DNA from 3 places in the Streptomyces sp. NPDC054770 genome. Region 1 is predicted to be linked to each of the others. Evidence: riboswitches for the same ligand, from Rfam matches in the RefSeq annotation. Region 1 holds a riboswitch; each other region holds the start of a gene.
What was found. A riboswitch is a leader RNA that binds a small molecule or an ion and turns the genes downstream of it on or off. The one in region 1 is predicted to bind cyclic di-AMP.

Region 1 (7,776 bases):
GGGGTACGGGTGGGGTGTCGTACGGCCGCGGGAGGTCGCCGGGACGCTGGCCTGGCCGGGGTCCTGGGCGCTGGCGCGGCGGCACTGGCGGTACGGGGGCGGGGAACTGCTCCGGTCGGTGTCGAAGAGGGCGTTCACGACGGCCGTACGGCGGCTGCTGCCCGCGGCCGAGGTGGCGGACCTGGTGCCGGCGGCCGCGGGGGTGCGGGCGCAGGCCGTGCTGCGGGACGGGACGCTCGTCGACGACTTCCTGATCAAGGAGGGGCCGCGGGCGGTCCATGTGCTGAACGCGCCCTCGCCCGCGGCGACCGCCTCGCTGCCGATCGGGCGGGAGGTGGCACGGCGGGCCCTGGAGACGCTGGGCTCGGTGTGACCCCGCGGGCCGCCGCGTGGGGGCCGTAAAATCGACGCACTGTGTCTGACTCCCTCAATGCCCCCGAAGCCCCCCAGCCCGCCGAGCACGCCCCTGGTGAGCACCCCCAGCACACCCCCGGGGTGTCCGTCCGGCACACCCGGTCCAAGGGGGAGCCGCGGTTCCCGGACGGGCCCATGGCCGATCCCGCCGGGTCGCACTTCGAGCGGCGGATCCGCAGCTTCCAGCCGCGCCGCAGCCGGGTCACCGCCGGACAGGCCGACGCGCTGCAGCGGCTGTGGCCCAAGTGGGGCCTGGACATCGACGGGCAGCGGGTCGTCGACCTCGGCGAGTTGTTCGGGAACGGCGACCCGGTGGTGCTGGAGATCGGGTTCGGGATGGGCGAGGCCACCGCGCAGATGGCCGCCGAGGACCCGGGCGTCAACATCCTCGCCGTCGACGTGCACACGCCGGGCCAGGGGAACCTGCTCAACCTCGCCGACCAGAACGGGCTGTCCAACATCCGTGTCGCGAACGGCGACGCGATCATCCTGCTCCGGGAGATGCTGACGCCGGACTCGCTGGACGGGCTGCGCGTCTACTTCCCGGACCCCTGGCCCAAGAAGCGGCACCACAAGCGGCGGCTGATCCAGGCCGAGTTCCTCGACCTCGCCGCGACCCGGCTGCGGCCCGGCGCGATCGTGCACTGCGCGACCGACTGGGAGCCGTACGCCGAGCAGATGCTGGAAGTGCTCGACGCCCACCCGGAGTTCGAGAACACGCAGGCCGACGGCGGTTTCGCGCCACGTCCGGCGCACCGGCCGCTGACCCGTTTCGAGGGCCAGGGACTGGACAAGGGACATGTGGTGAACGATCTGCTCTTCCGCCGCGTACAGCACCGGGTGCCGCAGAGCGAGCAGCACCGTCAGGAGTCACCTCGTTAGGGTCGATGCCGTGGCCACCTTCCCGCCGCCGTACCCGCCGTACCCGCAGCATCCACCGGACCCCGCCGGCGGCGGTCTGCGGCATCCCCGCTGGTGGCAGCGGCGCTGGGTGCGGTACGGGGCGCTGAGCACGCTGCTCGCCCTCTCCGGCCTGGTGATCATCGCGCTGGTGCGGCAGCAGACGGGCACGGAGGGCTTTCTCGTCGGGCTGGGGCTCGCCGTCCTGCCCGTGCCGTTGCTCGTCGGCGCGTTCCGGTGGCTCGACCGGGTGCAGCCCGGCCCCTGGCGGAACGTGCTGTTCGCCTTCGCCTGGGGTGCCTGCGCGGCGGCGCTGATAGCCATCGTCGCCAACAGCTTCGCGACGAAGTGGATAGCGACGGCGACCGCGGATCCGAGGGGTGCGGACACGCTGGGGGCGACCGTGATAGCGCCGATCGTCGAGGAGTCGGCGAAGGCGGCGGCCGTACTCCTCGTCTTCCTGTTCCGCAGACGGGACTTCACCGGGATCGTCGACGGGGTGGTGATAGCGGGGGTCACCGCGACCGGGTTCGCGTTCACCGAGAACATCCTCTACCTCGGCACGGCCTTCGGGACCGACCAGCTGACCGGGGACAGCGGGATCGCCTCCGTCACCGCCGCGACGTTCTTCGTGCGCATCGTGATGTCCCCGTTCGCGCACCCGCTCTTCACCGTCCTCACCGGCATCGGCTTCGGCATCGCCGCGCTCTCCGGGGAGCGGCAGCGGGCGCGGCGCGTGCTGGTGCCGGTCGCCGGGCTGCTGCTCGCGATGAGCATGCACGCGTTCTGGAACGGGTCGTCCACGTTCGGCCAGTACGGGTTCTTCGCCGTGTACGGCATGTTCATGGTGCCGACGTTCGGGCTGCTGACCTGGCTCGCGGTCTGGACGCGGCAGCGGGAGCTGCGGACCGTGCGGGAGGAGCTGCCGGCGTACGTCTACGCGGGGTGGCTGGGAGCGGCCGAGCCGTTCGTGCTCGGGTCGATGCGGGCCCGGCAGATGGCCCGGGAGTACGCCGCGTACCACTTCGGGAAGGCGGCGGGGCGGGCGGTCGCCGAGTACGAGGGGTACGCGACGACGCTGGCGCTGCTGCGGCGGCGGGGGCAGCGGGGACGGGCGGGGGCCGACTTCGTGGTGCGGGAGCGCGAGCTCCTCACGGAGCTGTGGAGCCGCCGGGAACTGGTCCGGCCGGCCCTGGAGTACGCGGCACGGACGGCTGCGCCGGGCGGGTGGCCGGGGTACGGCGGCCAGGCGCCGTCGGCGTACGGGGCACCGGGGGCGGGGTGGTACGGGGCGGCGGTGCCGTATCCGGCCTACAACCCGTACCAGAGCTAGCCGAATGTGAGCGCCGGGGGGGGGAAAGCAGCAAGCCGCACTGCAACCCCCTGGGGACGCGGGGAACTGCGCGACCAGCCACGGCGGCGCTGCACTCCGCAACCGGCCGGCATCCCGACGGCGGGCGCCGGCACGCCCGGCGCCCGCCGGCTTCGACCGTCGCGGCCGAGCGCCGTTGCAGCGGAGAAGAAGGTGAGTGTCAGGCGGAGGCGGCCGTCAGGCGGGACAGTTCCTGGTCTGTCAGGTTCAGGTCCGCCACGGCCAGCAGCGGCGGGAGCTGCTCCAGCGTGCGGGCCGAGGCGATGGGGGCCGCGATGGTGGGCTGGGCCGCCAGCCAGGCGAGGGCCACCGTGGGGACGGGGGCGGAGTGGGCCTCGGCGATCTCGTCCAGGGCCGCCAGCACCTTCTGGCCGCGGTCCGAATCGGCGTACTGGGCGGCTCGGCCCGCTCGCGCGCTGTCGACCGTCGTGCCGGGGCGGTACTTGCCGGTGAGGAAGCCGGCGGCCAGCGCGAAGTAGGGGACGGCGGCGAGGCCGGTGCGGGAGGCCAGGTTCTGCAGGGGGCCCTCGTAGGTGTCGCGGGAGACCAGGTTGTAGTGGGGCTGGAGGGCGACGTACCGGGCCAGGCCCTCGCGGTCGGAGAAGTCCAGCGACTCCTGGAGGCGCTCGGCGGTGATGTTGGACGCGGCGATGTGCCGGACCTTGCCCGCCCGCACCAGTTCGTCCAGCGCCCCGATGATCTCCTCGACCGGGATCTCGGGCTTGTCGAAGTGCGTGTAGTAGAGGTCGATGTGGTCGGTGCCGAGACGGCGCAGCGACGCGTCGGCGGCGGCCTTGATGTTGGCGGCGGACAGGCCGGGGTACTCGGGGTGCTGGCTGACCTTCGTCGCGATGACGACGTCGTCCCGGTTGCCGCGCGCCTTGACCCACTTGCCGATGATCGTCTCGGACTCGCCGCCCTGGTGGCCCTCGATCCACGCCGAGTACGAGTCGGCGGTGTCGACGAAGTTGCCGCCCGCGGCGGCATAGGCGTCGAGGACGGCGAAGGAGGTCGCCTCGTCGGCGGTCCAGCCGAAGACGTTGCCGCCGAGGGCGAGCGGGAAGACCTCCAGGTCGGAGGCGCCGAGCTTACGGAGGGAAGGGGAAGCGGAAGAAGCAGTCATGCTTCACTTCAACACGCGTCACCTGGCGCCCCATGCCGACGCAACACGAAGTTCTCGTAAAGCGCGGCGGTCCGGGTCAGGGGCTCAGGCGTCAGGAGTTGAGACGTCAGGAGTCGAGACGTCAGGAGTTGAGACGTCAGGAGTTGAGACGTCAGGGGTTGAGGCCCTTGCCGCGCAGCCAGGGCATCGGGTCGATGGCGGTGGCCTGGCCGTTCGGGTGGACCTCCAGGTGGAGGTGCGGGCCGGTGACGTTGCCGGTGGCGCCGACGCGGCCGATCACGTCTCCGGTGGCGACCTTCTGGCCGACCTTGACGCCGATCGAGGACTGGTGGCAGAACCACAGCTCGGTGCCGTCGTCGAGGGTGATGATCGTGCGGTAGCCGTAGGCGCCGGCCCAGCCCGCCTCGGTGACCGTGCCGCTGTGCACGGCCTTGATCAGCGTGCCGGTGGGCGCGGCGAAGTCGAGGCCGGTGTGGTAGCCGGAGGACCACATGGAGCCGGCCTGGCCGAAGGTGCCGGTGATCGTGTACGAGACGACGGGCAGCGTGTACTGCTTGGCCAGCGCGGCGAGCCGGGCCTGCTCGGACTTCTGCTTCGCGGAGGCCTCGGCCTTCTCCTTGGCGTCGGCGGCCGTTGCGGCGGCCGCCTTCTCCGCCTTGGCCTCGGCGTCGGCGACCGCCTTGTCGGCGGCGGCGACGGCCTTGGCACTGGCCTTGGTGTCGAGCTGGTTCTGCTGCTGCGCGGCCTGGGCGATGATCCGGCTGCGCAGCGCCTCACCGGCGTCGGAGGACGAGGAGTCCGCGTCGGTGGCGGTCGTCGTGGTGACGCTGCTGAGCGCGGTCTGGGTGGCCTGGTGGCCGGTGCCCTCGCCGAGCAGGGAGCTGACGGAGGTCGGCAGGTCGGGCAGCGAGATGGAGACCGGCGGCTTGCCGGTGTTGGCGCTGGCCATGCCGCCCGCGCCGACGGCTGCGATGACACCGACGCCGAGAACCGTGGAGCTGCGGGCGAGCCCGCCGCCCTTCTGCCGGGCGACCCGGTGCCGGCCGCGGGCCGAGGAGAGGGACTCCTCGGTGGGGTTCCACTCCTCGAAGGGGCCCTCGTCTGTGCGGTAACCGCCGTATCCGAAGGTGTCGGGCTGACGCTGGCTGGGCACGAACGGGGCTGTCGGAGCAGGCGGGTTGGACGCCACGCGGGCGCACTCCTTTCCTTCCGCCGCCTACCGGGTTAGCTGACGGGTTCGGAGCGGGAAGGTCTCCTACGCGCGTATACCGGCCGTTTCCTACCCGGCGGTAGCCGTGCGATTCACCCCAAGGTGGTGGTTCCCCGGTTCCCTTGCGGGATTCGGCGCGTGCGCACGGAGCCGTCGCGGGTGACGGCTGGGACGACCGCGCTGCGTTATCGAACGTTAATAGACACGGCTATGAGATTCCAAGCCGTTCGCCTTGATCATTAAGCTTTCAAAGCTTGGACTTACCTGGCACGATCGGCCAAAAACGGTCGAGTTGACGGTGTCCGCTGCTCAACTCAGGAGTCACACGGGGTTTGATGGTGACTCAGATGTGATGCGGAGGGCGGCCGTCCGAACACGATATGTGACATAGCACAGGGTCGGAGCCCAGTCAGGGCCGCCGTACGGCGAGCAGTGCCATGTCGTCCGTCATGCCGCCGCCGGTGTGCCGGCGCACCTCGGCCGCGAGCCGGGCGAGCAGCGCGCCGGGGGCGGTGACGGTACGGCCGGTCAGCCGCCGCTCGGGGTCGTAGAACCGGCCGTGCGCGTCCCGTGCCTCGGAGAGGCCGTCGGTGTACAGCAGCAGCGTGGCCCCGCTCGGGAACGCGTGCTCGGCGGCCCGGTCGGGCCATGCCCCCAGCTCGCCCATCCCCAGCGGCAGCGCGGACTCCGGCGGCCGCACCGGGAACACCTCGCCGTCGCCGTGCAGCAGCAGGGGCGGCGGATGACCCCGGTTGACGACCCGGAGCGTGTTGTCGCCGTGCGGGAGCTCGGCGAGTACGGCGGTGGTGAACCCCTCCTGGGCGTCGATGCCCCCGCGCCGGACGCCCTCGCGCGCAAGCGCCCGGTCCAGCCGCCCGGCGACCGCCTCCAGCGTGGCCTCCTGCTCGGCGGCCTCCCGGAACGCGCCGATGACCACGGCGACGGCGGCGACCGCGCCCATGCCCTTGCCGCGCACGTCGCCGACGACCAGCCGTACGCCGTACGGGGTGTCCTGGACGGCGTACAGGTCGCCGCCGATGAAGGTGCCCTCCTGGGCCGCCTCGTAGCGGGCGGCGATCTCGAAGCCGCCGATCCGCTCGGCGGGCTCGGGCAGGACGGCCCGCTGGGCGGCCTCGGCGACCTCGCGGGCGGAGGCGAGACGCTGGTCGCCGATACGGACGATCCGGTTGATGCCGGCGGCGAGGACGGCGACGGTGGCCACGGTGACGATCTCGGTGACGGCGTCGGCGTCCGGGACGACCGCGAACCGCGCATGCACGGCGTAGGTGGCCAGCAGTGCGGCCAGGCCGGTGAGGACGGTGGTGCGCAGGGACGAGAGGGGCGCGGCGATCAGCGGGGCGGCCGTGAAGAAGGGGACCGCGGTGAAGGCCTCGGGGGTGAGGACGTCGTAGCAGACGCCCGCGCTGATCAGCAGCGCGGGCAGGAAGCGGGCGAGGGTGCGGGCGAGGAGGCGGGCGGGCGCCGGGCCGTGCAGCTCCGCCTCGCCACGGCCCGCCACGCGGTCCTCCTGGTGTCCCATGTCTTCGACGCCTGTCCGTCCAGGTTTGCGGCTGTGAGCGGGTGGGGCGAATGGTGTGGGCCGGGCGGATGAGTACGGACGTGTGTGATGAGGAACACGCGCCTGGATATGACTCAGGGCCGGAATCCCTGAAATTGGATTCCGGCCCTGAGTTTTCAGTAGCGGGGACAGGATTTGAACCTGCGACCTCTGGGTTATGAGCCCAGCGAGCTACCGAGCTGCTCCACCCCGCGTCGTTGACACCAGCATACGCCATCAGAAGAGGGGGAGTCACACGGGTTACTTCCGGTGGGCTGTCGGCCGACGGCCGGTGGGGGCCGGTCGCACAGTTCCCCGCGCCCCTGAAGGGGCGCTACAGCAACGCGCCCCTGGAAACGTGCCCCCACCAGGTCAGCCGAGCAGATGCCCGTTCGGTGCCTTCGCCTGCGCCTCGTACTCACCCAGCACCACGACCGCCACCCCCGCCTCCCGCAGCATCCCCGTCCCGTCGGCCGCCGTCACGAACGTGTCCGGCTCGCGCCACGCCGTCACCACCCGCCGCACCCCGGCCCGGAGGATCAGCTCGGCGCAGGGGTGCGGGCGGGAGGCGCGGTGGGTGCAGGGTTCGAGGCTGGTGTAGACCGTGGCCGTGGCCAGCCGGGGATCGGCCGGGGGGATCTTGGCCAGGGCCGCCTCCTCCGCGTGGACCACGGGGTCGCCGGCCTCCCGGGAGTGGCCGCGGGCCAGTTCCGTGCCGTCGGCCGCGACCACCACCGCGCCCACGCTGAACGCGGTCCGGGAGGGCGGGCACGCGGCCGCCAGCTCGCAGGCGAGCCGCAGCCAGTGCCGGTCCGCGGCGGACGCCGACCCCGCGGTGCCGGGGGCCGTGGGTTCGTAGCGCATGAGGACGACGTCCTCGATACGGCGGGTGTCCAGGAGCCGCAGCCGCCCGTCCTGGTACCCGCCGGGGCCGAACAGGCGCGGTGCCTTCGGGTCGCCGACGAAGAGGGGGGCCAGGACCAGCTGGAGCTCGTCGGCCAGGCCCTGCTGGAGAAGCTGGGTGTGGACGGTGCCGCCGCCCTCGACCATCAGGCGGTGCACGCCCCGTACGTCGTGCAGATGTTCGAGGAGCGGCCGCCAGTCGAGGTCGGCGCCGAGGGAGACGACGTCGGCGGCGATCCCGAGGGCGCTGGCCCGCCGCGCACCCTCGTCCGTCGTGTACACGATCTTCTCGCCGC
Region 2 (7,776 bases), on a different contig from region 1:
GTCGCGGGCGTCCGGAAGGGCGCGCGAGTAGATGACCGAGTACGCGTACTCGAGGTAGGAGCCGCGCATCTCGTCCACGACGTCGATGTCGAGGATTCTCTCCTCGAACGAGTCGTCGGGCGGCGGGGTCTTCGTGCTGCGGCGGGCCATCGCTGCCGGCTCCTTGCTCATGCGTGAACGGATCTGACGCTGACCATTGTGGACCGCGGCACTGACAACCCGGGCCAGGACCCGGTCGCCGCGAACCGCCCTGGTGCCGGAAGCCGTCACGGGGCGGGTGGGACGCAGGCTACGCGATCCGCCCGGACGATCCGCTGTGGGCGTACGTGGTGCGGGAACTTCGCCGGGTCCCCGCACGCTTGCATACAGTGGCAGGACCGGCAGAGAAACCGCGGTTCGAGACCGCTTCCGCGAGCGAAGGGACGTACATGCCCATGGGTCACACGACCACGGCCGAGACAGGCTCCGGAGGCCTGGCAGCGACCGAGCACCGCTTGGCCAACGGTCTGCGCGTGGTGCTCTCCGAGGACCACCTGACCCCGGTCGCGGCGGTCTGCCTCTGGTACGACGTCGGTTCCCGGCACGAAGTCAAGGGCCGTACCGGCCTGGCTCACCTTTTCGAGCACCTGATGTTCCAGGGCTCCGCGCAGGTGAAGGGCAACGGCCACTTCGAGCTCGTGCAGGGCGCCGGCGGCTCGCTCAACGGCACCACCAGCTTCGAGCGCACCAACTACTTCGAGACCATGCCCGCCCACCAGCTGGAGCTCGCCCTCTGGCTGGAGGCCGACCGGATGGGCTCCCTGCTCGCCGCCCTGGACGACGAGTCGATGGAGAACCAGCGCGACGTCGTGAAGAACGAGCGCCGCCAGCGCTACGACAACGTCCCCTACGGCACGGCCTTCGAGAAGCTGACCGCGCTCGCCTACCCGGAGGGCCACCCCTACCACCACACGCCGATCGGCTCGATGGCGGACCTGGACGCGGCCACCCTGGAGGACGCGCGCGCGTTCTTCCGCACCTACTACGCGCCCAACAACGCGGTCCTGTCGGTCGTCGGCGACATCGACCCGGAGCAGACGCTCGCCTGGATCGAGAAGTACTTCGGTTCCATCCAGGCGCACGACGGCAAGCCCACCCCGCGCGACGGCTCGCTGCCCGACGTCATCGGCGAGCAGCTGCGCGAGGTCGTGGTGGAGGAGGTCCCCGCGCGGGCGCTGATGGCCGCCTACCGGCTCCCGGAGGACGGCACGCGCGTGTCCGACGCGGCCGACCTGGCGCTCACCGTGCTCGGCGGCGGCGAGTCCTCCCGCCTCTACAACCGCCTGGTACGGCGCGACCGGACGGCCGTCGCGGCCGGCTTCGGCCTGCTGCGGCTCGCCGGGGCGCCCTCCCTGGGCTGGCTCGACGTGAAGACCTCCGGTGACGTCGAGGTGCCGGTCATCGAGGCCGCCATCGACGAGGAGCTCGCCCGGTTCGCCGAGGAGGGCCCCACGCCCGAGGAAATGGAGCGCGCCCAGGCCCAGTTGGAGCGCGAGTGGCTGGACCGGCTCGGCACCGTCGCGGGCCGCGCGGACGAACTGTGCCGCTTCGCCGTCCTGTTCGGCGACCCGCAGCTCGCCCTGACCGCCGTCCAGCGCGTCCTGACGGTCACCGCCGAGGAGGTCCGGGAGGTCGCCAAGGCCCGGCTGCGCCCCGACAACCGCGCGGTGCTCGTCTACGAGCCGCTGTCCGCGGAGTCCGCCGAGCACACCCAGGAGGCGGGCCGCGGCGAGGACCCGGAGCAGGAAGCCACCGTAGAGGCCGGCAACGAGAACGAGGAGACGGCCAAGTGACCGAGCTCGCCACCATGGACTTCCACCCCCAGCCGCAGCCGGGCGAGGCCAAGCCGTGGGCCTTCCCCGCCCCGGAGCGCGGCACTCTGGACAACGGCCTGACCGTGCTGCGCTGCCACCGCCCGGGCCAGCAGGTCGTCGCCGTCGAAGTGCTCCTGGACGCGCCCCTGGACGCCGAGCCGGCCGGCCTGGACGGCGTCGCCACCATCATGGCGCGCGCCTTCTCCGAGGGCACCGACAAGCACTCCGCCGAGGAGTACGCCGCGGAGCTGGAGCGGGCCGGCGCCACCCTCGACGCGCACGCCGACCACCCCGGCGTCCGCATCAGCCTGGAGGTCCCGGCCTCCCGGCTCGCCAAGGGCCTCGGGCTGCTCTCCGACGCCCTCAGGGCGCCCGCCTTCGCCGAGAGCGAGGTCGAGCGGCTGGTCCGCAACCGCCTCGACGAGATCCCGCACGAGCTGGCCAACCCCAGCCGCCGGGCCGCCAAGCAGCTCTACAAGGAGCTGTTCCCGGCCACCGCGCGGATGTCCCGCCCGCGCCAGGGCACCGAGGACACGGTCGAGAAGATCGATGCGGCCGCCGTCCGCGCCTTCTTCGACCGGCACGTGCGCCCCGCCACGGCCACCGCGGTCGTCGTCGGCGACCTGACCGGCATCGACCTGGACGAGCTGCTCGGCGAGACCCTGGGCGCCTGGCGCGCCGCCACCGGGCAGCCCCGTCCGGTTCCGTCCGTGACCGCCGACGACACCGGGCGGGTCGTCATCGTGGACCGCCCCGGCGCTGTCCAGACCCAGTTGCTCATCGGCCGCGTCGGCTCCGACCGGCACGACCGCGTCTGGCCCGCCCAGGTGCTCGGCACCTACTGCCTGGGCGGCACCCTCACCTCCCGCCTGGACCGCGTCCTGCGCGAGGAGAAGGGCTACACCTACGGCGTCCGCTCCTTCGGGCAGGTGCTGCGGTCAGCCCCCGACGGCAGCGGTGTCTCGATGCTCGCCATCAGCGGTTCGGTGGACACGCCGAACACCGGCCCGGCCCTGACGGACCTGTGGACGGTGCTGCGCACGCTCGCCGCCCAGGGCCTCACGGACGCCGAGCGCGACGTGGCCGTGCAGAACCTCGTCGGGGTGGCGCCGCTCAAGTACGAGACGGCGGCGGCCGTCGCGGGCACTCTGGCCGACCAGGTCGAGCAGTACCTGCCCGACGACTTCCAGGCCACGCTGTACCGGCAACTGGCCGCCACCGGCACCGTGGAGGCCACCGCGGCGGTCGTGAACGCCTTCCCGGTGGACCGCCTGGTGACCGTCCTGGTCGGCGACGCGGCGCAGATCAAGGAGCCCGTCGAGGCCCTCGGCATCGGCGAAGTCACCGTCGTCGCCGCGGAGTAGGACACACGCGGGTGAAGAGCCCTGATGACCGTCGGGTCATCAGGGCTCTCGCGTGTCCGAATTGAGGTGGAGGTTGCCTGTCTGCCCTGTGGGATGCGCTACAAAAACCGTGATCCGTTTGGGCGGGGCGCGAGCGGCCTCGTAGGTTCTTCCGGGCTGTCCGTCAGGCACCGCGCCGCATCCGCGGCACCGGACAGCCATCGCCGAGTCCCCGTACGGCGCGAGCCAGGGGAGCCGGGGACCCACGCAGTCCCTGGGGTGAATCGGGCGCCCGCGCGTGTCGCGAGGGGGCCCGTAGGAGACCTTCCTGCTCCGAACCCGTCAGCTAACCCGGTAGGCGAGAGGGAAGGAAAGGACCAGCCTCTACATGGCGTTCATGTGCGCCTCCGGGAAGCACCGTCGTCCCGGCCGGGTGAAGCGCACCACCGCGCAGGCCGCCGGTATCGCGGCTCTCACCACCACCGGTGTCATCGGCACCGTCTCCGCCGCCCCGGCGCTCGCCGCCGAGAACTCCGTCGAGCAGACCGGCCTCACCCCGGTCATCACGATCAGCGACTCCGTCGCCGAGCAGATCGACGCCCAGGCCGCCGCCCAGAAGGCCGCCGCCGCGCGCAAGGCGGCCGAGGAGGCCGCCCGCAAGAAGGCCGCCGAGCAGGCCAAGAAGGAGCGCGCGGCCAAGGCCCGCGCCGCCCGCGAGGCCGAGCGCAAGCGCCTGAACACCTTCGTCGCGCCGATCAGCGACTCCTACGTCTCCACCGGCTACAAGACCGGCGGCTCCCTGTGGTCCTCCGGCGCCCACACCGGCATCGACTTCCACGCCGCCAGCGGCACGGTGGTGCACGCGGTCGGTACCGGCACGGTCGTCTCCACCGGCTGGGGCGGGGCGTACGGCAACGAGATCGTCATCAAGATGGCCGACGGCATGTACACCCAGTACGGCCACCTCTCGTCCATCGGCGTCTCGGTGGGCCAGCAGGTCACCCCGGGCCAGCAGATCGGCCTCTCCGGCGCGACCGGCAACACCACCGGCCCGCACCTCCACTTCGAGGCCCGCACCACCCCGGACTACGGCTCCGACGTCGACCCGGTCGCCTACCTCCGCAAGCACGGCGTGAACGTCTGAGGGAGCTGGACGCGGGTCCGGCGCCGAGACCGACGTGGGGGTTGCGGTGCGTGCGCCGGGCGCGGGTGCGCCGTGGCTGGTCGCGCAGTTCCCCGCGCCCCTGAAGGAGCGCTGCGCGTGACGCCCCTGAAAGGGGGTGCGGGCAACCCCCACGCACCCGCACCCGACCACCGAGGCGAACCCGGCAGCGCACTGCGGAAGCAACCCGTGAGATCTTCCGGAGCCCCGGCCCCTGTGCCGGGGCTTTCGTCGTTTTCGTGCACTTGCTGTCCAAAATATATCCCTGGATTCCGGTCCGCCGTCGGAAATTCCGGCTCATTGCAATAGAGTCACGGAACGAGCGCCACTCGGCGGCGTTTCACGGGGATTAAGGCGGAGGTCGGTCATGCGTATTCCGGCGCACTCGGTATGCACGGCGATCCGGGACGACATCGTCGCGGGTGTCTACGAGCGCGGCAGCCGGCTCACCGAGGAACTCCTGGCCCGCCGCTACGGCGTCTCGCGGGTCCCCGTCCGCGAGGCCCTGCGCACCCTGGAGGCCGAGGGCTTCGTGGTGACGCGCCGGCACGCGGGTGCGTGCGTCGCCGAACCGACCGAGCAGGAGGCCGCCGACCTGCTGGAGATGCGCATGCTCCTGGAGCCGCTCGGCGCCTCCCGGGCCGCCCAGCGCCGCACCGAGGCCCATCTCAAGGTGCTGCGCGGGCTGGTCCGGCTGGGCCAGGAGCGGGCCAGGCGCGGCAACAGCGAGGACCTGCGCTCCCTGGGCGGCTGGTTCCACGAGACCCTCGCCCAGGCCTCCGGAAGCCACGCCCTGACCTCCACGCTCACCCAGCTGCGGCACAAGATCGCCTGGATGTACACCGTGGAGACGCCCGCCAACCCCGTGGAGTCCTGGACCGAGCACGGCGCCATCGTGGACGCGGTGGCACGCGGCGACGGCGAACGCGCCCGGGCGATCACGGCCCTGCACACCGAGCGCTCGACGGCCTCCCACCGGCTGCGCTTTTCCGGCGCCACCGAACGGCCGAACGGTGTGAGGACTTCGCAACATCCCGTAAACATGTCGGGCCTGCGGCATTAACACGCGCGCCGTATACAAAGAGGTGTTATTCGGCGGGACCTGTTTTCGCTGCCCGAATTCAAGCGCGCCGGGAATTCACGGTCGCGCCCCTTTCGTGCGCCCACGGTAAAGCCGGGTACCGGGGCCTTGGCAATGTCACGGAATTGCGGCACGTGACCGGTGGCACGATGGCCCGACGCGGACGGCGGGGAAACGGCGAGGCCGCGCCGACCCCCGTGGGAGTGGCGCGGCCCCGGACGTGCGGGTGCAGGCGCTCAGACGGTCTCGGGGAGTTCCTCGAGACCCTCGGCGACCAGCTTGGCCAGGCGGTCGAGGGCGGCGTCGGCGCCCTCGGCCTCGGAGGCGAGGACGATCTCCTCGCCACCCTGGGCGCCCAGCCCCAGGACAGCCAGCATGGAGGCCGCGTTGACGGGGTTGCCCCCGGCCTTGGCGATCGTCACCGGGACGCCTGCGGCCGTGGCGGCTCGGACGAAGATGGAAGCGGGGCGGGCGTGGAGGCCCTCGGCCCAGCCGACGTTGACGCGGCGCTCAGCCATGTGATGCTGCCCTTCGGTGTTCAGGGTTGTCTAGACCAGTTTCCCATATCGTGAAGCATGCCCGGAGGGGGCGTAGGCCCCTCCGGGTGTGTCGTCGGACCGCGGCCTCGCTCCGACTCCCGTCCTCCACAGACTGCCTCGCGCCGTTGTCGGACGCGAGCCGTACTCTGGGGCCCATGCAGACCCCGGCGGACCCGCAGGACAGGCACGAGTACCCGTCCCACTGGGAGGCTGACGTGGTGCTGCGCGACGGGGGTACCGCGCGCATCCGGCCCATCACCGTTGATGACGCCGATCGCCTGGTCAGCTTCTACGAGCAGGTCTCGGACGAGTCGAAGTACTACCGCTTCTTCGCGCCCTACCCCAGGCTCTCCGCCAAGGACGTCCACCGCTTCACGCACCACGACTTTGTGGACAGGGTGGGACTCGCGGCCACCATCGGCGGCGAGTTCATCGCAACCGTACGCTATGACCGCATTGGCGCCGACGGGACGCCCGCCTCCGCGCCCGCCGACGAGGCCGAGGTCGCCTTCCTCGTCCAGGACGCCCACCAGGGCCGGGGTGTGGCCTCCGCCCTCCTCGAGCACATCGCGGCCGTCGCGCGCGAGCGCGGGATCCGCCGCTTCGCCGCCGAGGTGCTGCCCGCCAACAGCAAGATGATCAAGGTGTTCACGGACGCCGGCTACACCCAGCAGCGCAGCTTCGAGGACGGTGTCGTCCGTCTGGAGTTCGACCTGGAGCCCACGGACCGCTCCCTCGCCGTGCAGCGCGCCCGCGAGCAGCGCGCGGAGGCCCGTTCGGTACGACGGCTGCTCGCCCCCGGATCCGTGGCCGTGATCGGGGTCGGCCGCGCGCCCGGCGGGGTCGGCCGCAGCGTTCTCGGCAACCTCCGGGACGCCGGCTTCACCGGCCGTCTGCACGCGGTGAACCAGGCCTTCCCCGAGGACCTCAAGGAGGTCGACGGGGTGCCCGCGCACCGTTCGGTGCGGGACATCGACGGCCCCGTCGACCTCGCGGTGGTCGCCGTACCCGCCGAGCACGTGCCCGAGGTCGTCACCGAGTGCGGTGAACACGGCGTCCAGGGACTCGTCGTCCTCGCCGCCGGATACGCGGAGAGCGGCCCCGACGGCCGCGAGCGCCAGCGCGCGCTCGTCCGGCAGGCACGCACCTACGGCATGCGCATCATCGGCCCCAACGCCTTCGGGATCATCAACACCGCGGACGACGTCCGGCTGAACGCCTCCCTCGCACCCGAGATGCCCCGCCCCGGCCGTATCGGCCTCTTCGCCCAGTCCGGCGCCATCGGCATCGCCCTGCTGTCCCGGCTGCACCGGCGCGGCGGCGGCGTCACCGGCACCACGGGCGTCTCGACCTTCGTGTCCTCCGGCAACCGCGCGGACGTCTCCGGCAACGACGTCCTCCAGTACTGGTACGACGACCCGGAGACCGACGTCGTCCTCATGTACCTGGAGTCCATCGGCAACCCGCGCAAGTTCACCCGCCTCGCCCGCCGGACCGGGGCGGCGAAACCGCTGGTCGTGGTGCAGGGCGCCGGGGCGCCGCCGGGCCACGCGGTACGGGCGACGCGGCTGCCGCGCGCCACGGTGTCCGCGCTGCTGCGGCAGGCCGGGGTGATCCGCGTCGACACGATCACCGAGCTGGTCGACGCGGGGCTGCTGCTCGCCCGGCAGCCGCTGCCGGCCGGGCCGCGGGTGGCGATTCTCGGCAATTCCGAGTCGCTGGGGCTGCTGACGTACGACCGGTGCCTGGCCGAGGGGCTGCGGCCGGCCCGGCCGCTGGACCTGACGACGCGGGCGAG
Region 3 (7,776 bases), on a different contig from region 1:
AAGCTCGCCCTGCTGATCGTGATCCTCGGGCTCGTCTACGTGAAACGGGACGACGAGAAGGTGGAGAAGAGCGCCTTCGGCGTGGTGGGCCTGCTCACGATGGTGAACGTCTTCATCGCCGTCCTGTGGACGTGACCCGCGGCATCCCAGGCACCCCCGGCATCCCCCGCATCCTCAGCGGGCCCTGCTGAGGGCGGCACGGGTGGCACGGGCGGCCGCCACCGCTCCGGCCGCCACCGCCAGCCAGGCCGCCACCGTGACCCACACCAGCACCCGCCCCGGCCACTTCAGCCACGCGCCGCCGACGGAGGACGCGACCGACAGTGTCGCCGCCGCCGTCATCCCCATCGGGAATACCGTCGCCCAGCGGCGCACGTCGTAACGGAGCCGGGGCCATGCCACCTCCGCGGCCAGCAGCACGACGTACCAGGCCAGGTCCAGGACCAGCAGCGCCACCGTCACCGTGCGCAGGACACCGCTGTCGTCGTCGTTCCACAGGTACAGCCGCGCACTGTCGGCGCCCAGCAGCCGCGCCCCGGCCAGCGCGGAGATCGCCAGCGCACCGCCCGCCACCCACTGGTCACCGGGTCCGGCGGCGATCTGCCGCCACTCGAACCGCGGCACGGCGAGCCCGTACATCGCCAGCCCCAGCCAGAAGAGGACCAGCGCGAGGTGCGCGAGCCACGCCGTGGTCACGGCCGCGGCCAGCGTCGCTCCCAGCACGGCCAGACCCTGCGTGGCCACACAGGCCAGGAACACCGCGCCGGACATCCGCGGTCTCCAGTGCCTCACGACGAGGACCAGCAGCGGCGGCCACAGGACCGCCGACAGCGCCAGCAGGGCCCCGGCGGGCGTCTGCCACCCGAGCGCCGAGAACCGCGTCCCCAGCACCGTCGTAGCCGCCACGGCGGTGAGCGCGCCCGGCGTCCGTGCCTCCGCCGCCCACCGCCGGCGGTCGAGCACCAGCCGTACGACGAAGTCCGCGGCCAGCGCCGCCCACATCGCGCAGGCAAGCACCAGCGCCACCCGGGACACGGTCTCCGCCCCCGCCAGGTGCAACCCCACCGACATGATGCCGGTGGCCATCACAGCGGCCCCCGCCGCCGGCGGACGCTGCGCCCACCAGGCGCGCAGGAGTGAAATGCCGGACATGCCGCTGATGCTAGGGAGAGCCGGCCACGGCAGGAACGGGCCACGCGCGCGTGCGGCCCGAAAACCGCGCGGTCGCGGGACAGCGGCAGCGGAAGCCGTCCGCCTTCCAAGCCGTCCGCGCTGATCAGACGGTGGGCTAGGGTCGTGACGACACGTCGATCTCGGCTGAGGTCAGGGAGGGCGCCGGTGACGATGACGACGTTCGACAAGAGTGAGCGGTTGATCTGGGCGGGCCGGGGGGCCGCTTATGCCGGAAGCTTCGCCAAGCTGTGCGCCCATCCGGTGTCGCGGTTGCTCGATGCCGCCGAGGTCGGACCAGGCGCGCGGTTGCTGGACGTGGGGACCGGGCCGGGGACGGTCGCCGCGGCCGCGTGTGTCCGGGGCGCGACGGTGACGGCCGTGGATGCGGAGCCGACCATGGTCGAGTTGGCTGTTCAGGCCGCACCCGCGGCTGATGTGCGGGTGGCCGTTCTTCCCGCGCTTCCCTTCGCCGACGGAGAGTTCGACGCCGTCGTGGCCAACTTCGTTCTGAACCATGTGGGCCGGCCCAAAGTGGCGCTGGCTGAGCTGCGCCGTGTGGTGCGGCCCGGCGGCTGGATCGCGTTGACGACATGGGCGGCGCCGCCGGCGCCGGGACAGGCTCTGATCGGCCGTGCGATCGAGGCCGCGGGTGCGGTGCGCCCACCGCATCTGCCCGCAGGGCTGGCTCCTGAGGATGATTTCCCCCGTGACGAGAGCGGCCTGACCGGGCTGATGGACGCGGCGGGGCTGCGCGAGGCGGAGTGCGCGACCTTGCGTTGGGATCACCGCGCGAGCGCCGACGAGTGGTGGAGCGGTCCTGCGAGCGGAGTGGCGTTCGGCGGGCAGCTGGTGCAGAGCCAGACACCCCGGATCCGCGCCGAGATCAAGCGTCACTTCGATGTGTTCAGTTCGGAGTTCGCTGCCGAGGACGGTCTGCTGGCCCTGCCGCATGCGGCCCTGCTCGCGCGCGGGCGCCGCTGACCCGGGCGTCTGCAGATGCCGGCCTGCAGTCGGCTCAGGCCGGGCGTACCACGCTGTGGATGATCGACTCGCCGCCGTAGTAGATCGACTCCTCCCGGACGTAGGCGCCGGGCTTCGGGGCGTGGATCATCATGCCGTTGCCGATGTAGATGCCGACGTGGCTGACGTCGTCGTAGAAGAAGACCAGGTCGCCGGGTCGGGCGTCGGCGAGGGAGACGGTGGTGCCGGCGTTCACCTGGTCGTAGGTGGTGCGCGGCAGGGAGACGCCCGCGGCCTTCCAGGCGGCCTGGGAGAGCCCGGAGCAGTCGTAGGAGCCGGGGCCGGTGGCGCCCCAGACGTACGGCTTGCCGATCTGTGCGCGGGCGAAGGCGATCGCCTTGGCGGCCTTCGTGGCGTAGGCGGAGGAGGAGCCGCTCGACGTGCCGGAAGAGGAGCTGCCCGATGCGGCGGACGACGACGTCTCCTGCTCGGCGGCCGCGGCCTGCTGCTTCGCCAGCTCCGCCGCCTTGCGGGCCGCCACCTCCTCCTGCTGCTTCTCGATCGCCGCCAGCCGCGCCTTCTCCGCGGCCGTCAGCTGCGACAGCAGCTCCCGCGCGGAGGCCAGCTTCGTCTGGACGGTGGTCTTGGCGGTCTTGAGGTCGTCCTGCGTCTCGGTGAGCGTTTCGAGGCTCTTGGCGGCCTCCTGCCGCTTCCTCATGGTCGCGGACTGCTGGGTGACGTAGTCGTCGACCGCGCCCTTCTGGCGTGCGGTCAGCCGGCTCATCAGCTGGTCCTGGTCGAAGTAGTCCTGGGGACTGTCCGCGAGCAGGAAGGTCGCCGTGTCGGGGGCGGCGGCCCCGGTCCGGTACTGGGCCGCGGCGAACGAACCCAGCTCCTCACGCGCCTTGTTCAGCCGGTCCGTGCGCTCGGCGACGTCGTCGAGCAGGGTGTCGACCTGCTTGCGCTGCCGGCCGGTCCGCTCCTTGGCGGCGTTGTACTTCTCGGTCGCCGACTCCGCCTGCCGGTAGAGCGAGTCGACCTTCTTCTCGACCTCCTCCAGGCTCGGCTTGCCGTCCTCGGGGGGCGCGGCCTCGGCCGTCTGGGAGAACAGGGCCATGGAGGTGAGGGCGGCGGTGGCCAGCGCGGGGGTGCGTATGCCCGCCGCGCGCGTTCCTGACGGCCGGGACTTGCGGTGCGACGCCAACGGAGGCGACTCCTTCCACGTTCCGCCTACCGAGTTAGCTGTCGGGTTCGGGCGGGTGGTTCGGAAGGGTTGCCCTACGGTCCGCTCCCCGGAGGGGAGTCGGGACCGATTCACCCCGGGATCGGTGGGTCCCCGGCTCCGGATGCGCGGCGGCGCCCCGGACTCGGCGGAGGCCGTGCGGCCCGGCGACGTTCGCCGGTGGGGGTCGCGCGGCCCGCCTCGCACGCTAACCAACTCGTGTGGCCTCTGTGAAGGTTGATGTGCGATATGCCCGATACATTTTCGTGACCTTGTTGTTAGAACTTGTTAAGGCAAGGTCATCTGGGACGGTATGAGTGACTTGTTCGGAAGGGTGCCGCTGGTTCGCGCTGGGGGAGTGCGGCTCCGTGCTCCGCGCCGACCTGCCGTGACGGAGCGGAACCGGTCGGTCACCCGGGCGAGTTTTCGGGGCGGCGACCGGTTGTCGGTGGGGCGCCCTAGACTCGGAGAGCGATGAGCAGCCTCTTTGACGACAGCTTCCTGGCGAGCCTCCAGGCCCCCCGCGGCCATGACGAGGAACCCCCGCCGCCGCCCGAGGACGAGCACGCTCCGGAGTCGATTCCGGACGATCTGTTCGGCGGGAAGTTCGACGTGCCCCCGGACCGAGACGCCTACTACCGCGACGGCGCCGCCCGCCCGGCCCTGGACCCGGCCGCGCTCCTGGACGGGCTGAACGACAACCAGCGGGCGGCCGTGGTGCACGCCGGCTCCCCGCTGCTCATCGTGGCCGGCGCCGGTTCCGGCAAGACGCGCGTGCTCACCCACCGCATCGCCCACCTGCTCGGCGCGCGCCAGGTGCACCCGGGCCAGATCCTCGCGATCACCTTCACCAACAAGGCCGCGGGCGAGATGAAGGAGCGGGTCGAGCACCTCGTCGGCCCGCGCGCGAACGCGATGTGGGTGATGACCTTCCACAGCGCCTGCGTGCGGATCCTGCGCAGGGAGAGCAAGAAGCTCGGCTTCACCTCCTCCTTCTCGATCTACGACGCGGCCGACTCCAAGCGCCTGATGGCCCTGGTCTGCCGCGACCTGGACCTCGACCCCAAGCGCTACCCGCCGAAGTCCTTCAGCGCCAAGATCAGCAACCTGAAGAACGAGCTGATCGACGAGGAGGACTTCGCCGCCCAGGCCGCCGACGGCTTCGAGAAGACCCTCGCCCAGGCCTACGCCCTGTACCAGTCGCGGCTGCGCGAGGCGAACGCCCTCGACTTCGACGACCTGATCATGACGACGGTCAACCTGCTGCGCGCCTTCCCGGACGTCGCCGAGCACTACCGCCGCCGCTTCCGGCACGTCCTGGTCGACGAGTACCAGGACACCAACCACGCCCAGTACGCCCTGGTGCGCGAGCTGGTCGGCACCGGCGCGCCCGACCTGCCCCCCGCCGAGCTCTGCGTCGTCGGTGACGCCGACCAGTCGATCTACGCCTTCCGGGGCGCGACGATCCGCAACATCCTCCAGTTCGAGGAGGACTACCCGAACGCGACGACGATCCTCCTCGAACAGAACTACCGCTCCACGCAGACGATTCTGAGCGCCGCCAACGCGGTCATCGAGCGCAACGAGTCCCGCCGCCCGAAGAACCTGTGGACCAACGCGGGCGCGGGCGCGCAGATCACCGGCTACGTCGCCGACACCGAGCACGACGAGGCGCAGTTCGTCGCCGAGGAGATAGACCGTCTGACGGACGCGGGCGAGGCGAAGGCCGGCGATGTCGCCGTCTTCTACCGCACCAACGCCCAGTCCCGCGTCTTCGAGGAGATCTTCATCCGCGTCGGCCTGCCCTACAAGGTCGTCGGCGGGGTCCGCTTCTACGAGCGCAAGGAGGTCCGGGACGTCCTGGCCTACCTGCGGGTGCTGGCCAACCCGGAGGACTCCGTCCCGCTCCGGCGCATCCTCAACGTCCCCAAGCGCGGTATCGGCGACCGCGCGGAGGCGATGATCGACGCCCTCGCCCAGCGCGAGAAGATCAGCTTCCCGCAGGCGCTCAGGCGCGTCGACGAGGCGTACGGCATGGCCGCGCGGTCGACGAACGCGGTCAAGCGGTTCAACACGCTGATGGAGGACCTCCGTACGGTCGTGGAGTCCGGCGCCGGACCCGCCACCGTCCTGGAGGCGATCTACGAACGCACCGGATACCTCGCCGAGCTGCAGAACTCGACGGACCCGCAGGACGAGACCCGCATCGAGAACCTCCAGGAACTCGCCTCCGTGGCACTGGAGTTCGAGCAGGAGTCCGGAGAGGGCGAGGAACAGCCCGGGCTCGCCGCCTTCCTGGAGCGGGTGGCCCTGGTCGCCGACTCCGACCAGATTCCCGACGACGACGAGAACGGCGACGGCGTCATCACCCTGATGACCCTGCACACCGCCAAGGGCCTCGAATTCCCGGTGGTGTTCCTGACCGGCATGGAGGACGGCGTCTTCCCGCACATGCGCGCCCTCGGCCAGACCAAGGAGCTGGAGGAGGAGCGGCGCCTCGCCTACGTGGGCATCACGCGGGCGCGGGAGCGGCTGTACCTCACCCGGTCCTCGATGCGCAGCGCCTGGGGCCAGCCGTCGTACAACCCGCCCTCGCGCTTCCTGGAGGAGATCCCGGGCGCGTATCTGGAGTGGAAGCGGACCGGGGCGATGGCGCCGGTCTCCACCGGGCCCGCGGCGGGCGTGGCGGCCTCGCTCTCCTCGACCCGCTCGCGCTCCTCGGCGTCGGGTGCGTCCGGCTTCGCCACCCGGCGGACCTCGGAGAAGCCGGTGGTCTCGGTGGCCGTCGGCGACCGTGTCACCCACGACCAGTTCGGCCTCGGCACGGTCGTCGCGGTGAAGGGCACGGGGGCGAACGCGGAGGCGACGATCGACTTCGGCGACACCAAGCCGAAGCGGCTGCTGCTGCGGTACGCGCCGGTGGAGAAGCTGTAGGACGACCGGGTCCCGCCGCGGCGGGACCCGCCGGTACCGGTCAGGTCGGGTCGAGCCCGTGGCTGCGCAGCCACGGCAGCGGGTCTAAGGCGGCGCCACCGGCCGGCCGCACCAAGAAGTGCAGGTGCGGCCCGGTCGAGTTGCCGGAGTTCCCGGAGTACGCGATCGGGTCGCCTGCCTTCACCGTCGTACCGGCGGCGACACGGTAGGACGAGAGGTGGCAGTACCACGTCTCCGTGCCGTCCTTCGCCGTCACTATCATCATGTTGCCGTAGGCGCTGTTCCACTTGGTGGAGACGACGCCGTCCATCGCGGCCATCACCGTCGTGCCGTAGGAGACGGGAAAGTCGATGCCCGTGTGGACGGACATCCAGTTCACGCCGGCCTGGCCGAAGTAGGCGCTGAGCCCTTTCTGCGTGACCGGAAGGGCGTACTTCGGGCGCAGCCGCTCCTTGCGGGCCGCCTCCGCCGCCGCCTTCTTCTTCTCGGACTCCTGCTGGGCCTTGAGGTCGATGCGCTCCTGCGTCCGGCTGGCCCGGTCGGCGAAGTCGTCGGCGCCCGCCGAGAGCGTCCGCAGCTGGGCGTCCAGCTTGCTGTTGGCGGCGGACGGTTTCACCGACTGCCCGTCGGAGGCGGAGGCCGTGGTGTCCTTGCCGTCGTCGGTCAGGCTGCCGACGGAGGCGGCCGCGATCCCGGCGACCCCCATCACGCACACCGAGGGCACGGCGACGGTCAGCAACGCGGACCGCTTGGGAGGCGTACGGCGGCGGGAACGCGCTCCCGCGCGGGAACCGGCGCGGGTCGTCGCCCCCTCCGGCGTGGCCGGGGTGATCTCTTCCTGGTCGTCCAGCAGTGGCGTTACTTCAGGCAGTTCAGGCAGTTCACCGGTCGCGGCCGATTCCCCGCCGTCCGGGAAGTCTTCCGTGGACTCCTCGAACTCCCTGAACTCTCCGAACTCGCCGAAATCTCCGGACGCCTCGAACTCCCCGTGGGCAAGCTCGTGCTCGGGCTCGGCGCTCTGTGCCGGGGTGCCGTCGGAGTTCCACTGCGTGGCGTCGTACACGCCGGTGTCGAACGCCTGGGTGCCCCACTCCCACTGCTGGGTCGCACCGGCCATGCCCGACTGGTCGGGCTGGAGCCAGGCGTTCGCGTCCCAGTGACCGCTGGTGTCGGCGATCGTCTCGGGTGACGGCGCCGGTGCCGGGATGGTCCACGCGGTGCTGTCGTAGGCGCCGGAATCGTAGGCGGCGTGATGCTGGGCCGCGTACGGGTCGTAGTTCAGCGTCTGGCCGCCGGCCGTCTGCCACTGCGTGGCGTCGTACGCGCCGGTGGACCGGCTCTCGCCCGGGAGGCTGCCGAAGAGCGGATCGCTGTGGAACGAGGCGCCGGCGACGGTGTGGTCGCCGTACGTGGTGAAGTCGCCGTACTGGGCTTCCTGGGTGCTGTACGCCGCGTAGTGCGCCGGATCGGCATCGGAAGCCGGGGCC

Region 2: linked by a shared signal. The riboswitch ahead of ACWGKQ_RS21290 (M23 family metallopeptidase) and the one ahead of ACWGKQ_RS22885 (M23 family metallopeptidase) in region 1 are both predicted to bind cyclic di-AMP.
Region 3: linked by a shared signal. The riboswitch ahead of ACWGKQ_RS06230 (NlpC/P60 family protein) and the one ahead of ACWGKQ_RS22885 (M23 family metallopeptidase) in region 1 are both predicted to bind cyclic di-AMP.

What each region holds. Positions count from the first base shown of each region.
Region 1 is NZ_JBSHBL010000026.1:18,303-26,078, forward strand. It holds gene lhgO (L-2-hydroxyglutarate oxidase) at 1-373, shown strand, start outside; gene trmB (tRNA (guanosine(46)-N7)-methyltransferase TrmB) at 415-1,296, shown strand; gene ACWGKQ_RS22875 (PrsW family intramembrane metalloprotease) at 1,307-2,647, shown strand; gene ACWGKQ_RS22880 (aldo/keto reductase) at 2,847-3,809, opposite strand; gene ACWGKQ_RS22885 (M23 family metallopeptidase) at 3,961-4,998, opposite strand; cyclic di-AMP (ydaO/yuaA leader) riboswitch at 5,008-5,166, opposite strand; gene ACWGKQ_RS22890 (PP2C family protein-serine/threonine phosphatase) at 5,429-6,559, opposite strand; tRNA gene ACWGKQ_RS22895 (tRNA-Met) at 6,719-6,792, opposite strand; gene ACWGKQ_RS22900 (dihydrofolate reductase family protein) at 6,950-7,776, opposite strand, start outside.
Region 2 is NZ_JBSHBL010000023.1:23,039-30,814, forward strand. It holds gene ACWGKQ_RS21275 (DNA gyrase/topoisomerase IV subunit A) at 1-150, opposite strand, end outside; gene ACWGKQ_RS21280 (M16 family metallopeptidase) at 429-1,832, shown strand; gene ACWGKQ_RS21285 (M16 family metallopeptidase) at 1,829-3,217, shown strand; cyclic di-AMP (ydaO/yuaA leader) riboswitch at 3,409-3,572, shown strand; gene ACWGKQ_RS21290 (M23 family metallopeptidase) at 3,585-4,340, shown strand; gene ACWGKQ_RS21295 (GntR family transcriptional regulator) at 4,726-5,421, shown strand; gene ACWGKQ_RS21300 (HPr family phosphocarrier protein) at 5,676-5,957, opposite strand; gene ACWGKQ_RS21305 (bifunctional acetate--CoA ligase family protein/GNAT family N-acetyltransferase) at 6,134-7,776, shown strand, end outside.
Region 3 is NZ_JBSHBL010000004.1:178,743-186,518, reverse strand. It holds gene ACWGKQ_RS06245 (hypothetical protein) at 1-135, shown strand, start outside; gene ACWGKQ_RS06240 (tellurite resistance/C4-dicarboxylate transporter family protein) at 175-1,152, opposite strand; gene ACWGKQ_RS06235 (class I SAM-dependent methyltransferase) at 1,345-2,154, shown strand; gene ACWGKQ_RS06230 (NlpC/P60 family protein) at 2,189-3,337, opposite strand; cyclic di-AMP (ydaO/yuaA leader) riboswitch at 3,346-3,516, opposite strand; gene pcrA (DNA helicase PcrA) at 3,830-6,289, shown strand; gene ACWGKQ_RS06220 (M23 family metallopeptidase) at 6,330-7,776, opposite strand, start outside.